3 regions of the Pseudoalteromonas sp. BZA4 genome follow, and region 3 is predicted to be linked to each of the others. Evidence: predicted binding sites of a transcription regulator. Region 3 holds the regulator's gene; each other region holds the start of a gene.
The links. The regulator MetJ, encoded in region 3, represses methionine synthesis genes. The targets are predictions, from matches to a motif close to TAGACGTCTAGACGTCTA.
Positions count from the first base shown of each region.

Region 1: a site for MetJ is predicted at 2,737-2,754, ahead of metK (methionine adenosyltransferase). Genes of this name have one in related genera too.
Region 2: a site for MetJ is predicted at 1,988-2,005, ahead of metA (homoserine O-succinyltransferase). Genes of this name have one in related genera too.

Region 1 is NZ_JBECOT010000008.1:111,200-115,469, forward strand. It holds gene ABMY41_RS05595 (CYTH domain-containing protein) at 1-301, shown strand, start outside; gene ABMY41_RS05600 (START domain-containing protein) at 339-947, shown strand; gene ABMY41_RS05605 (diacylglycerol kinase) at 1,027-1,431, shown strand; gene metK (methionine adenosyltransferase) at 1,484-2,635, opposite strand; gene tkt (transketolase) at 2,902-4,270, shown strand, end outside.
Region 2 is NZ_JBECOT010000019.1:38,642-42,911, reverse strand. It holds gene ABMY41_RS10145 (homocysteine S-methyltransferase family protein) at 1-986, opposite strand, end outside; gene metA (homoserine O-succinyltransferase) at 976-1,923, opposite strand; gene ettA (energy-dependent translational throttle protein EttA) at 2,123-3,796, shown strand; gene ABMY41_RS10130 (PilZ domain-containing protein) at 3,912-4,270, shown strand, end outside.
Region 3 is NZ_JBECOT010000035.1:10,949-15,218, reverse strand. It holds gene metL (bifunctional aspartate kinase/homoserine dehydrogenase II) at 1-25, opposite strand, end outside; gene metB (cystathionine gamma-synthase) at 31-1,290, opposite strand; gene metJ (met regulon transcriptional regulator MetJ) at 1,515-1,835, shown strand; gene ABMY41_RS14290 (malic enzyme-like NAD(P)-binding protein) at 1,936-3,177, opposite strand; gene rpmE (50S ribosomal protein L31) at 3,713-3,928, opposite strand; gene priA (primosomal protein N') at 4,162-4,270, shown strand, end outside.

The DNA of each region.
Region 1 (4,270 bases), on a different contig from region 3:
TACAGATAAAGACTATTTGGCACTACGCACCCGTCTTGAAAACTCATTACTCAGCGGCAACTGCTTAGGTGCCTTGTTCGATAAAGAAGACAGAAATGAGTTCCGTATGCCGTGGGTTGATATCTCCCATGGTATTTATGAGTTAAGCACTCTTGAGTACTTAAAGCAGTTATGCGCAGGGCAAGACGACTTAGAGCTGACAAAAATTCAATCATGGCTTGATCAAAAGTCAGAGTTTTTGGTTAGTGCGATGGAGCAAAGTCGCCACGCGTCATTTAATACAGACCCTTATTGGTTTTAAATAAATGCGCTTGTGCCTATGGATAGGGTTAGCATGTTTGAGTCTCGCGGCAGTAGCTAACCCTATTGAATGGCAAACCTACAAACAGCAAAACGGCATAAAGGTTAGCTATAAAAAGCACGAAACTGGTATTTTAGAAATTAATGCTTCTGTGCTGGTAAAAAATGCCAAGGCCAGTGATTTTATGGCATTGCTCAGTGATACCGACAACGCCGCAAACTGGCTCGAAAATGTCAAAAGCGTGACGCTAATGGAGCGCTTAAGCCCTTCAGAAACCCTTGTTTATACCCACTTTAACTCGCCTTGGCCGGTATCAGATAGAGATTTAGTCAGTTATTCTTGTTATCGGGCATTAGATGAGCACAAAACTGAGTTACAAATCAAAAGTCAGCCTTATGCAAAAGCCGAAGTCTCTGGCGTTGTACGTATTGAGGACCTCACCGCTTATTGGCGTTTAGAGCAGCAACAAAGTAATTTGTTGGTCAGCCATCAAGCCTATGCTGATCCAAGTGGTTCCATTCCGCATTGGTTAAGTAACAAGGTTTCGCTAAAAAGCGTTTATAAAACGCTACAAGCACTGAGAGAACAATTAACTAACAATCAGTTTTCCCGCGCAAACACCAGCAGCATTCCAGGTGATTGCTAGTTTTTAATCAAGCGTATTTGGGTGACAGAGTAAGAATTTATCATTATGATCAGGCTAATTCTGAGCGGGTAGGTAAAAAATGAAAGAACCAAAAATTCCCCTAGTTAATAAGCCAAATGGTATTGGCTTTGGGCGTATTTTAAAAGCAACCAAGTGTTCTATTAAAGGCTTTAAAGCGGCATTTAAAGAAGAGTCGGCATTTCGTTCTGAAATCTATTTAGGGGTGTGTTTATTACCCTTGTCAGTGGTTCTTGCGCAGTCATTAAATCATTGGTTAGTGTTGTTTATTCCTTACTTGTTATTATTAATTGTTGAGTTACTGAACTCGTCGATAGAAGCGCTCACTGACCGAGTAGGGATTGAGTATCATGTATTATCGGGACGAGCTAAAGATATGGCTTCTGCGGCAGTGACATTGAGCTTGCTAATTCTAGCCTTAGTTTGGGGTGTCGCAGTTTACGAAAAGATAGTTACCTACCTTTAAATCAGACACAAAAAAAGCGCCAAAAGGCGCTTTTTTCATTTTATCTAACCTATTACAGGCCAGCAGCTGCGCGAAGTGCGTCTGCTTTGTCTGTACGCTCCCAAGGGAACTCATCACGACCGAAGTGACCGTATGCCGCAGTCGGTTGATAGATAGGACGCTCAAGATCAAGCATTTGGATTAAGCCGTAAGGGCGTAGGTCGAAGTGCTCACGTACTAATTCGATTAGACGCGCTTCTTCTAATTTACCTGTACCAAATGTCTCGATGCTGATAGATGTTGGCTCTGCAACACCGATAGCGTAAGAAACTTGTAGCTCACATTTGTCAGCAAGGCCTGCAGCAACCACGTTTTTAGCAACGTAACGAGCAGCATATGCAGCTGAACGGTCAACTTTTGATGGATCTTTACCAGAGAAAGCACCACCACCGTGACGAGCCATACCACCGTATGTATCAACGATGATTTTACGACCTGTAAGACCACAGTCACCCATTGGGCCACCGATTACGAAACGGCCAGTTGGGTTGATGAAGAACTTAGTTGCGCTTGAGATTAGCTCTGCAGGAAGAACCGGCTTAATGATCGTTTCCATTACCGCTTCAACTAAGTCGTTTTGTGAGATTGAATCACAGTGTTGAGTTGAAAGAACAACGGCATCAATACCAACAGGCTTGCCATTTTCGTATGCAAACGTTACTTGAGATTTTGCATCTGGGCGTAACCAGTTAAGCTCACCGCTTTTACGAACTTCAGCTTGGCGCTGAACTAGACGGTGCGAATAAGTGATTGGTGCAGGCATTAAAACGTCAGTTTCATTACATGCGTAACCGAACATTAGACCTTGGTCACCAGCGCCTTGCTCTTCAGGGCGAGCACGGTCAACACCTTGGTTGATGTCTGGAGATTGTTTACCGATAGTGTTTAGGATTGCACAAGAGTCAGCATCGAAACCCATGTCTGAGTGCGTGTAACCGATTTCACGTACTGTTTTACGTGTGATTTCTTCGATATCAACCCAAGCGCTAGTTGTGATTTCACCACCAACCATCACCATACCGGTCTTAACGTAAGTCTCACATGCAACACGGGCATGAGAATCTTGCTCAAGGATAGCATCTAGAACCGCGTCAGAGATTTGGTCCGCGATTTTATCCGGATGACCTTCAGAAACAGATTCAGAAGTAAATAAATGTTTTGCCATTGTATTTCTGCTCACAAATATTGCGCTTCACAAACGTCGGTAATAGCGCTAAAAAATTAAGGGGCGTATTTTATCTAAAACAAATATGTTTGCATAGTAATTTTACGCCTAGACGTCTATTTAAAATTACTAATAACGTATTGTTCTTAACAAACGCCCATAATTGGTGCATTTAATGCGGATTTTTAATTGCACTGTACCCTTACAATAAGTAAGAATGGGGCTTCATAAACAACCAGCGCAAATACATAAAGGTAGGAGAATTCATGCCATCACGCAAAGAACTTGCAAATGCTATTCGCGTCTTATCAATGGACGCAGTACAACAGGCCAAATCTGGTCACCCTGGCGCCCCTATGGGCATGGCAGATATCGCAGAGGTACTATGGCGCGATTATCTAAAGCACAATCCAACGAATCCAGAGTGGGCAGACCGAGATCGATTTATTCTTTCTAACGGCCACGGTTCAATGCTGATCTATTCTCTACTGCACTTAAGTGGCTATGACTTACCACTAGAGGAAATTAAAAACTTCCGCCAAATGCACTCAAAAACACCAGGTCACCCAGAGTATGGATATGCACCAGGTATTGAGACTACTACGGGTCCATTAGGTCAAGGGATCACAAATGCAGTGGGCATGGCAATTGCCGAAAAAGCGCTAGCTGCACAGTTTAACCGTGAAGGCCACGATATTGTTGATCACTTCACGTATGCATTCATGGGCGATGGCTGTTTAATGGAAGGTATTTCACACGAAGCCTGTTCATTAGCCGGTACATTAGGCCTAGGTAAACTAGTTGCATTTTGGGATGACAACGGCATCTCAATTGATGGTGAAGTAGAAGGTTGGTTCAGCGATGACACACCAGCGCGCTTCAAAGCATATGGCTGGCACGTAGTAAGCGATGTTGATGGTCATAACCCTGATGCAATTCGCGCCGCTATCGAAGAAGCGCGTAGCATCACTGATAAGCCATCATTAATCTGCTGTAAAACAGTGATTGGTTACGGTTCACCTAACAAATCAGGTAGCCATGACTGTCACGGTGCACCACTAGGTGAAGACGAAATCAAAGCATCTCGTGAGTTCCTAGGTTGGACTGGCGATGCATTTGAAATCCCAGCTGATATCTACAGCGAGTGGGATGGCAAAGAAAAAGGTAAGCAACTAGAAGCAAGCTGGGACGAAAAGTTTGCCGCTTACGCAAGTGCACACCCTGAACTTGCTGCTGAGTTTAAACGCCGTACAAATGGTGAGTTACCAGCTGATTGGGCTGAAAAGTCACAAGCCTACATTGAAGAGCTACAAGCAAACCCAGCAAACCCAGCAACACGTAAAGCATCACAAAATGCATTAAACGCGTTTGGTCCGTTACTACCAGAATTCATGGGTGGCTCTGCTGACCTTGCAGGTTCTAACTTAACACTTTGGGATGGCTCAAAAGGCCTAGAAGCAAACGATGCAAGCGGTAACTACATTTTCTACGGTGTACGTGAATTTGGTATGTCAGCGATTATGAATGGTATTGCATTGCACAAAGGCTTTATTCCTTACGGTGCTACCTTCTTAATGTTCATGGAATACGCACGTAACGCAGTACGTATGGCGGCATTAATGAAGCAGCCAAGCA
Region 2 (4,270 bases), on a different contig from region 3:
AGGCCTTTCGCAAACGCCTTAATATGAGCCGGTGTGGTGCCACAACAACCACCTACAATATTGATAAAGCCAGACTTGCCCCAATCAATAATTTCTTGGGCCATTTCAGGAGCTTCTAAATCATATTCGCCAAACTCGTTCGGTAAACCTGCATTTGGATGCACCGAGGTAAAGGTTTCACAAACGCGCGATAACTCTTCAACATACTGGCGCAGTAAGTCAGGGCCAAGGGCGCAGTTAAGGCCGATTGATAGCGGTTTAATATGGCGAATTGAGTTATAAAATGCTTCTGTGGTTTGCCCTGATAAAGTTCGGCCAGAGGCATCGGTAATGGTGCCTGAGATCATCACAGGTAAACTACGACCAGCTAGTTCGAATGCTTCTTCCACAGCAAACGAAGCCGCTTTTGCATTAAGGGTATCAAAGATGGTTTCTATTAAAATAAGGTCAGCACCACCTTCCATTAATGCCAGTGTTGACTCAACATACGCAGCCACCAGCTTATCAAAGTTGATATTACGATAACCTGGGTCATTTACATCTGGTGAAATAGAACAGGTTTTTGACGTTGGCCCAAGCACACCGGCTACATAACGCGGTTTGCTAGGATCTTTTGCTTCAAGTTCATCACACACGCTGCGTGCAAGCTTCGCTGACTCGAGGTTGATTTCGCGGCTAAGGCTCGCCATATCGTAATCTTCCATCGAAATAGTCGTGGCATTAAAGGTATTCGTTTCGATGATATCAGCACCGGCTTCTAAGTAAGCACGGTGAATATCAGCAATGATTTTTGGCTGAGTTAGGCTTAATAAATCGTTATTGCCTTTAATAAGTACATGCCAGTCTTTAAAGCGCTCACCGCGATAATCCTGTTCTTCTAACTTATATTCTTGGATCATGGTGCCCATCGCGCCATCGAGGATTAAAATTCGCTGTTTTAGCGCCTCGGTTAATTGTTCGCGTTTATTCACTGCATTACTCGGCATAGTTGTTAGTCCTTACATCTTGGCTAACTAAGTTAATATCATACGGTGTAGTTTGGTACACATAATAGTTTAACCAATTCGAAAACAATAAAAAGGCATGGCTTTGCCACGTTTTCGACGGTTCGTTGTCTGGGTTATCGTCAGGGAAGTAATTTTCTGGCTTAGGTGCATCCGCTGATTTTTCTTGGTCGCGTAAATACTCCCCTTTTAAGGTATGAGCATCGTACTCTGGATGGCCAGTAATATACACTTGGCTACCTGATTTATTTTTAATTAAGTAGGCACCTACTCGCTCTGATCCGGCTAACACTACCAGCTCTTCGCAGGCAGTGATCTTATCGATATCAATATGACCATAACGAGAATGTGGCACTAAAAAGGTATCATCAAAGCCACGCGTTAGCGCTGCGTGGTCAAAATAGCTTTTATGGGTAAATACGCCACTGAGTTTGTTTGGTTTCAGATCACGTTTAAGGCCATAGTGATGATAAAGCCCAGCATGGGCCGCCCAACACGAAAACAGCGTAGACGTCACATGCTGCTCTGCCCAATCTAAAATAACTTTTAGTTCGTCCCAGTAAGCAACTTCGTCATATTCTAAATGAGCAAGCGGCGCGCCCGTTATGATCATGGCATCGTAGTTATTATCTTTCACTTCTGAAAAATAACGATAAAACGTATCCATGTGCTGCTCAGAGTTACTACTGGTGCGATGGGTATCTAAGCGCAACAGCTCAACATTAACTTGCAGCGGTGAGTTTGCTAACAAGCGAATAAACTGCACTTCGGTTTCAACTTTGTTTGGCATTAAGTTTAAGATGGCCAAACGCATTGGGCGGATTTCTTGCGTTTTAGCACGACTTTTTGGCATTACAAACACGTTTTCTTGACGTAACTTTGCAATGGCAGGCAATTCATCTTTTACTGTAATGGGCATAGCTGGCTCCGAGCATACTTATCTGACTGCTAATTATGAACGGATAGTTAGAAATTTCAACCTCTAGATGTTTAGATGTCCAAATGAATTTTATTTGTTTGAAAGCAAAGCCCATAAAAGCCTGTTTCGTTGACGTATACGCGACAGAGCCTCTACAATATACGCTGTTAATTTTTCTTATAAATTGAAGGCTCCTTTCATGGTGTTACCAGATAAGTTTATATTCTCGATGAGTCGAGTTTCTAAGGTTGTGCCACCTAAGCGCACTATCTTAAAAGATATTTCTTTACACTTTTTCCCAGGCGCAAAAATTGGTGTGCTAGGTCTAAACGGTGCAGGTAAATCAACGTTACTTCGCATTATGGCTGGTGTTGACCAAGACTTTGAAGGTGAAGCTCGCCCTCAACCAGGCACTAAAATCGGTTACTTACCGCAAGAACCTGTACTAGACGAAAGCAAAACAGTTCGCGAAACAGTAGAAGAAGCAGTAAGCGAAGTTAAAAATGCACTAAACCGCCTTGATGAAGTATACAACGAGTATGCAATGGACGGTGCTGACTTTGATGCACTTGCGAAAGAGCAAGGCGAACTTGAAGCTATCATCCAAGCACACGATGGTCACAATATCGACAACGTGTTAGAGCGTGCAGCTGATGCATTACGCCTTCCACCTTGGGATGCAAAAATTGAACACCTTTCGGGTGGTGAGCGTCGCCGTGTTGCGATCTGTCGTTTACTACTTGAAAAACCAGATATGCTTATTCTTGACGAACCAACCAACCACTTAGACGCTGAGTCAGTTGCTTGGTTAGAGCGCTTCTTACACGACTACGAAGGTACCGTGGTTGCTGTAACCCACGACCGTTACTTCTTAGATAACGTAGCAGGTTGGATTTTAGAGCTTGACCGTGGTGAAGGTATTCCTTGGGAAGGTAACTATTCATCGTGGCTTGAGCAAAAAGATTTACGTTTACAACAAGAACAGAAATCTGAAAAAGCACGTCAAAAATCAATCGCGCAAGAACTTGAATGGGTTCGTTCAAACCCGAAAGGCCGTCAAGCTAAGTCTAAAGCACGTATGGCACAGTTCTCTGAGCTTCAACAAAACGATTACCAAAAGCGTAACGAAACGAATGAACTATTCATTCCACCGGGTCCACGTTTAGGTGACCAAGTTATCGAAGTGAAAGGCCTGAAGAAGAGCTTTGGCGACCGTGTATTAATCGATGACTTAAACTTTGCAATGCCGAAAGGCGCTATCGTAGGTATTATCGGTGCCAATGGTGCGGGTAAATCAACGCTATTTAAAATGCTAAGTGGTGAAGAAAAGCCAGATAGCGGTGAGATCATTGTTGGTGACACTGTTGAGCTTGCAACGGTTGATCAGTTCCGTGGCGACATGGACGAAAGCAACACTGTTTTCCAAGAAATCTCTAACGGCCAAGACGTATTAAAAATTGGTAACTTTGAATTCCCAAGCCGTGCCTATGTTGGCCGCTTTAACTTCAAAGGTAATGACCAACAAAAATTCGTTAAAGACCTATCAGGTGGTGAGCGCAACCGTTTACACCTAGCTAAGTTACTAAAAGCTGGTGGTAACGTATTACTACTGGATGAGCCAACCAATGACCTAGACGTTGAAACACTACGTGCACTTGAGAACGCTATTTTAGAGTTCCCTGGCTGTGTAATGTGTATCTCGCATGACCGTTGGTTCCTTGACCGTATTGCTACACATATTCTTGATTACCGTGATGAAGGCCAAATTAACTTCTTCGATGGTAACTACACAGAATACGAAGAGTGGTTGAAGAAAACCTTAGGCGCCGAAGCAGCACAACCCAAGCGTATTAAATACAAAAAAATTGGCTAATTAGCTGATACTCAAAAAGCCCCTACCTAGGGGCTTTTTTGTTGCATTAAGCTTTACTATCACTCGCTCCATTATGATCTATACTCATTAGGTAACTAAAGTGGGGGATACAGCTATGAATGAACGCAGAGAGTTTTCGCGGGTATTATTTTCTTGCCCTGCGATCCTTCGTATCGAAGATAACGACTATCACTGTCAGTTACTTGATTTATCTTTGCAAGGTGCGCTCATTACTAAAAGTGATTCATTTTTAGTACCTATTCATAGTAAAGCTGACTTAATCTTTACCCTGCCAGAGTCAACTATCGAGATTAAAATGCAAGTGGAGCTGTGCCATGTTGAGCATCAGCATGCAGGCCTTCGCTGCGAACATATCGATATTGATAGTATTACTCACTTAAAACGATTGATTGAGCTCAATCTGGGTGATGAGGCACTATTACATCGCGAGTTAGCTCATTTAATTCACACACC
Region 3 (4,270 bases):
CAAATTTATGAACAATATTTACCATTTCTTCTACCACAATGCCGTATGTGCTGGCGTTAACTTAAATGAAGCGTTTTGCTGTGTATCTTGCTGTGTTTGCTTAGCTTCAGCTGTTGTAACTTGCTGGCCTTGACCTGGTTTTACTAAATTGAAAACACGGTCTAAATCTGCAATGAGATCTTTTACGTCTTCAATACCTACAGAAATACGGATCAGCGTATCGCCCACACCGGCTTCAAGGCGCGCTTTAGGCTCCATGCCTGCGTGCGTCATTGTTGCAGGGTGACAAATCAAGCTTTCTACCCCACCTAGCGACTCAGCAAGGCTAAAGTCTTTAAGGCTTGTTAAAAACGCTGCTGCATCGTTAATGTCGCCTTTAATATCAAAGCTCACCATGCCACCAAAGCCACGTTGCTGTGCTTTAGCAAGCTCATGTTGTGGGTGAGAAGCAAGGCCTGGGTAATAAACTTGGCTTACATAAGGTGAACTCTCTAAATACTCAGCAATGGCAAAGGCATTTTCTTGGTGCTGCTTTAGGCGTACATTTAAAGTACGTAAACCACGAAGCGTTAAGTAGCTGTCAAATGGTGCACCAGTAATACCGATATTATTCGCCCACCAAGCAAGTTCGTCGCCTAGCTCTTGCGTTGCAGCAATCACTGCACCGCCCACTACATCAGAGTGACCATTGATGTATTTAGTGGTTGAATGCACAACAATATCAACACCAAACTCAATTGGGTTTTGTAATGCAGGTGATAAGAAGGTGTTGTCAGCCGCAACCAAAGCACCACACTGCTTAGCAATACTAGTAATTGCTTTAATATCTGTTAAACGCAAGATTGGGTTACTTGGCGTTTCAATCCAAATCAACTTGGGTTTAATCGCTAAAATTTCTTGGAGATTTTCAGTTTTAGTTAAATCCAAAACTTTTAGTTTTAACAGGCCACGTTTTTCAAGCGAGGTGAATAAACGGTAACTACCGCCATAACAGTCATGTGGGATCACTAACGTATCGTCACTGTTTAATAGCTGAGTGGCTAAATGCACAGCAGACATACCTGTTGCAGTTATAATACCTCTAGCACCACCTTCAAGCTCAGCTAAGGTTTCAGCTAAGATATCGCGATTTGGATTACCGCTGCGACCATAGTCATACTGGCGCTTAGTATCAAAATCAGCAAACGAATAGGTGGTTGATAAGTAAATTGGTGGTACAACCGCACCATGATGTTTATCGGCTTCGATGCCGTGACGAACAGCAATCGTCGCTTTATTTTTTTCGCTCATTTCATCACCTATTCTTAAATTGGATGTTTAGACGTCTAAAAGGTTAGATGATCAAATATGAGAAGTCAAAGCATTTATGGCTTACACATAGAAGTTTATACATTTACACCACTAGATGGCTAAATAACTAGTATTTGACTATCTTTTTTAAAGAGATAGAATTTCCGCATCTTGCGCTGTGAATAAGGCGTAAATCACTGACAACCGAGGCAACGAAACAACTTATGGCTAAATGGAACGGTGAATACATTCACCCATATGCAGAACACGGTAAAAAATCAGAACAAGTAAAAAAGATTACCGTATCAATCCCACTCAACGTATTAAAAGTATTAACTGACGAGCGTACACGCCGCCAGATCAATAACCTGCGTCATGCGACGAACAGTGAGTTATTGTGTGAAGCTTTCTTACATGCTTTTACAGGTCAACCATTACCAAATGATGACGACCTACGTAAAGACAACCCTGAAAAGGTACCTGAAGAAGTTAAAAAAATTATGCAAGAAATGGGGTTAGATATCCCAGTGCTTGATTCAGAATAAGTATTTCGGCCATCGGATCACCGCCGATAATCGCAGATATAAAAAAACTCAGCCTAGGCTGAGTTTTTTATTGTGCGATATACCTAATAGCTAATTAAGCTTAACGCATGTAATCTTCTGGCATGTCGATTTGCGCCACACCCGACTCTACTGCTGCTTCAGCAACAGCACGTGCAATACGTGGTAATAAACGCGGATCCATAGGCTTAGGAATGATGTACTCGGCACCAAACTCAAGTGACTCAACGCCAGCTGCTTTTAATACTTCACTTGGTACAGGCTCTTTCGCGATGCCGCGAATAGCATGAACTGCAGCAATTTTCATTTCATCATTAATTGCCGTTGCACGAACATCTAACGCGCCACGGAAAATGAATGGGAAACAAAGCACGTTATTTACTTGGTTAGGGAAATCTGAACGACCCGTTGCCATAATTAAATCGTTACGCGCACTGTGTGCAACTTCTGGAGCAATCTCAGGATCTGGGTTTGAACATGCAAACACGACTGGCTTATCTGCCATCAGCTTAAGATCATCTGCAGTTAACAAGTTAGGACCTGATACACCAACGAATACATCAGCATCAGCAATTACATCTTGTAATGTACGCTTATCGGTATTGTTAGCAAATAATTGCTTATACTCGTTTAAGTCATCACGACGTGTATGGATCACACCTTTACGGTCAAGCATATAAATGTGTTCACGCAGTGCGCCACACTTAATTAAAAGCTCCATACAAGCAACAGCAGCAGCACCGGCACCTAAACATACGATGATAGCATCTTCGATATCTTTACCTTGCACTTCAAGGGCGTTAAGCATACCAGCAGCAGTCACAATAGCTGTACCATGTTGGTCATCGTGGAAAACTGGAATATCACAGCGCTCAATAAGCGCTTTTTCGATTTCAAAACACTCAGGCGCTTTAATATCTTCAAGGTTGATACCACCAAACGTATCAGCGATGTTAGCAACCGTATTAATGAAATCTTCTGTTGTGCGGTGTTTAACTTCAATATCAATTGAGTCAAGGCCAGCAAAACGTTTAAATAGTAACGCTTTACCTTCCATTACAGGTTTTGATGCAAGCGGACCTAAGTTACCTAAACCTAAAATTGCGGTACCGTTTGAAATAACCGCAACCATGTTACCTTTGCCTGTATATTTATAGGCATTTGCTGGATCAGCAGCAATTTCACGGACTGGTTCAGCCACACCTGGGCTATAAGCTAAAGCGAGATCGTTAACCGTTTCGGCTGGCTTGGTTAGTTCAACACTAATTTTACCTGGAACGGGGTGAGCGTGGTAATGTAATGCTTGTTCACGAAAATCTGACATAACGCGATAGTATCCTGCAAAAAGTTAAAAAGTGAGAGAGCTTGCATCAGTACGATACCTGTAATGTATAAAAATTCCAAGTATTATCAGGTCTATCCTGTTATATGCTATATCGCTTAATTTTAAAGGATTTCCCAACAGTTTCTGCGCATAGTTGCGATTAACCAGACATAAAAATTCACCTATTTATGACCTTTTAAGCACGTGTTTTTGTATTTTATACGCACGTACACTGCAATTAGCCGAAATTAGCCCAAAATAGCCATTTCAACGAAGTTCACAGCATTTACTCACAAAGTTATTTAAATTTATTATTTTTAATAACTTTTATGAAAGTTTATACAAAAAAGAATATAGCCAAGGGGTGGCACTTTGTCTGCAAAATTAGCGACATAATGGGCATAACAGCCAGAAATAGTTATGCAAGATACATAAGTGAAGATGATGAGTAAGTGGCAGCGTTAATAATGTCGTTTGTGAATTTTAGGCATAAAAAAAGCACCCTAAGGTGCTTTTTTTAACTAAACAGCAGAGATTACTTCTTGCTGCTAAGTGCACCGAAGCGCTTGTTGAAACGATCAACACGGCCGCCAGTGTCTAAAATCTTTTGCTTACCAGTGTAAAACGGGTGACACTCAGAACATACGTCTAAGTGGATGTCTTTACAAAGAGTTGAGCTAGTTTCGAATTTGTTACCACATGAACAAGTTGCAGTGATAGCTTCGTACTTAGGGTGAATACCTTCTTTCATAGGGAACCTCTAGTTAAGGCCGTATCGCTCTCCAAACCCGAAGTCTGGCACCATACGCAGTTAATACAATTAATAGGCCGCGTATTTTATAGCTCAAGAAGCCTTACGACAAGCTTTAAATACATCTTTCGCTAAAAAAATAACCAAGTGGTCTGTTGTTCAGTATTTGTTGGTAGGTTTTTAACTGCAATTTTAGTACATTATCTTTCTATCTTTGTTTCAGTTGAGTTGTTATGCACTTTGTAGAAGTTGCCATAAAAGTCCCTTTACAGCGTACCTTCGATTATAAAGTTGAACAGCTGCTGCATAGCCCTGAGTTAAAGCCAGGTATGCGCGTTCGCG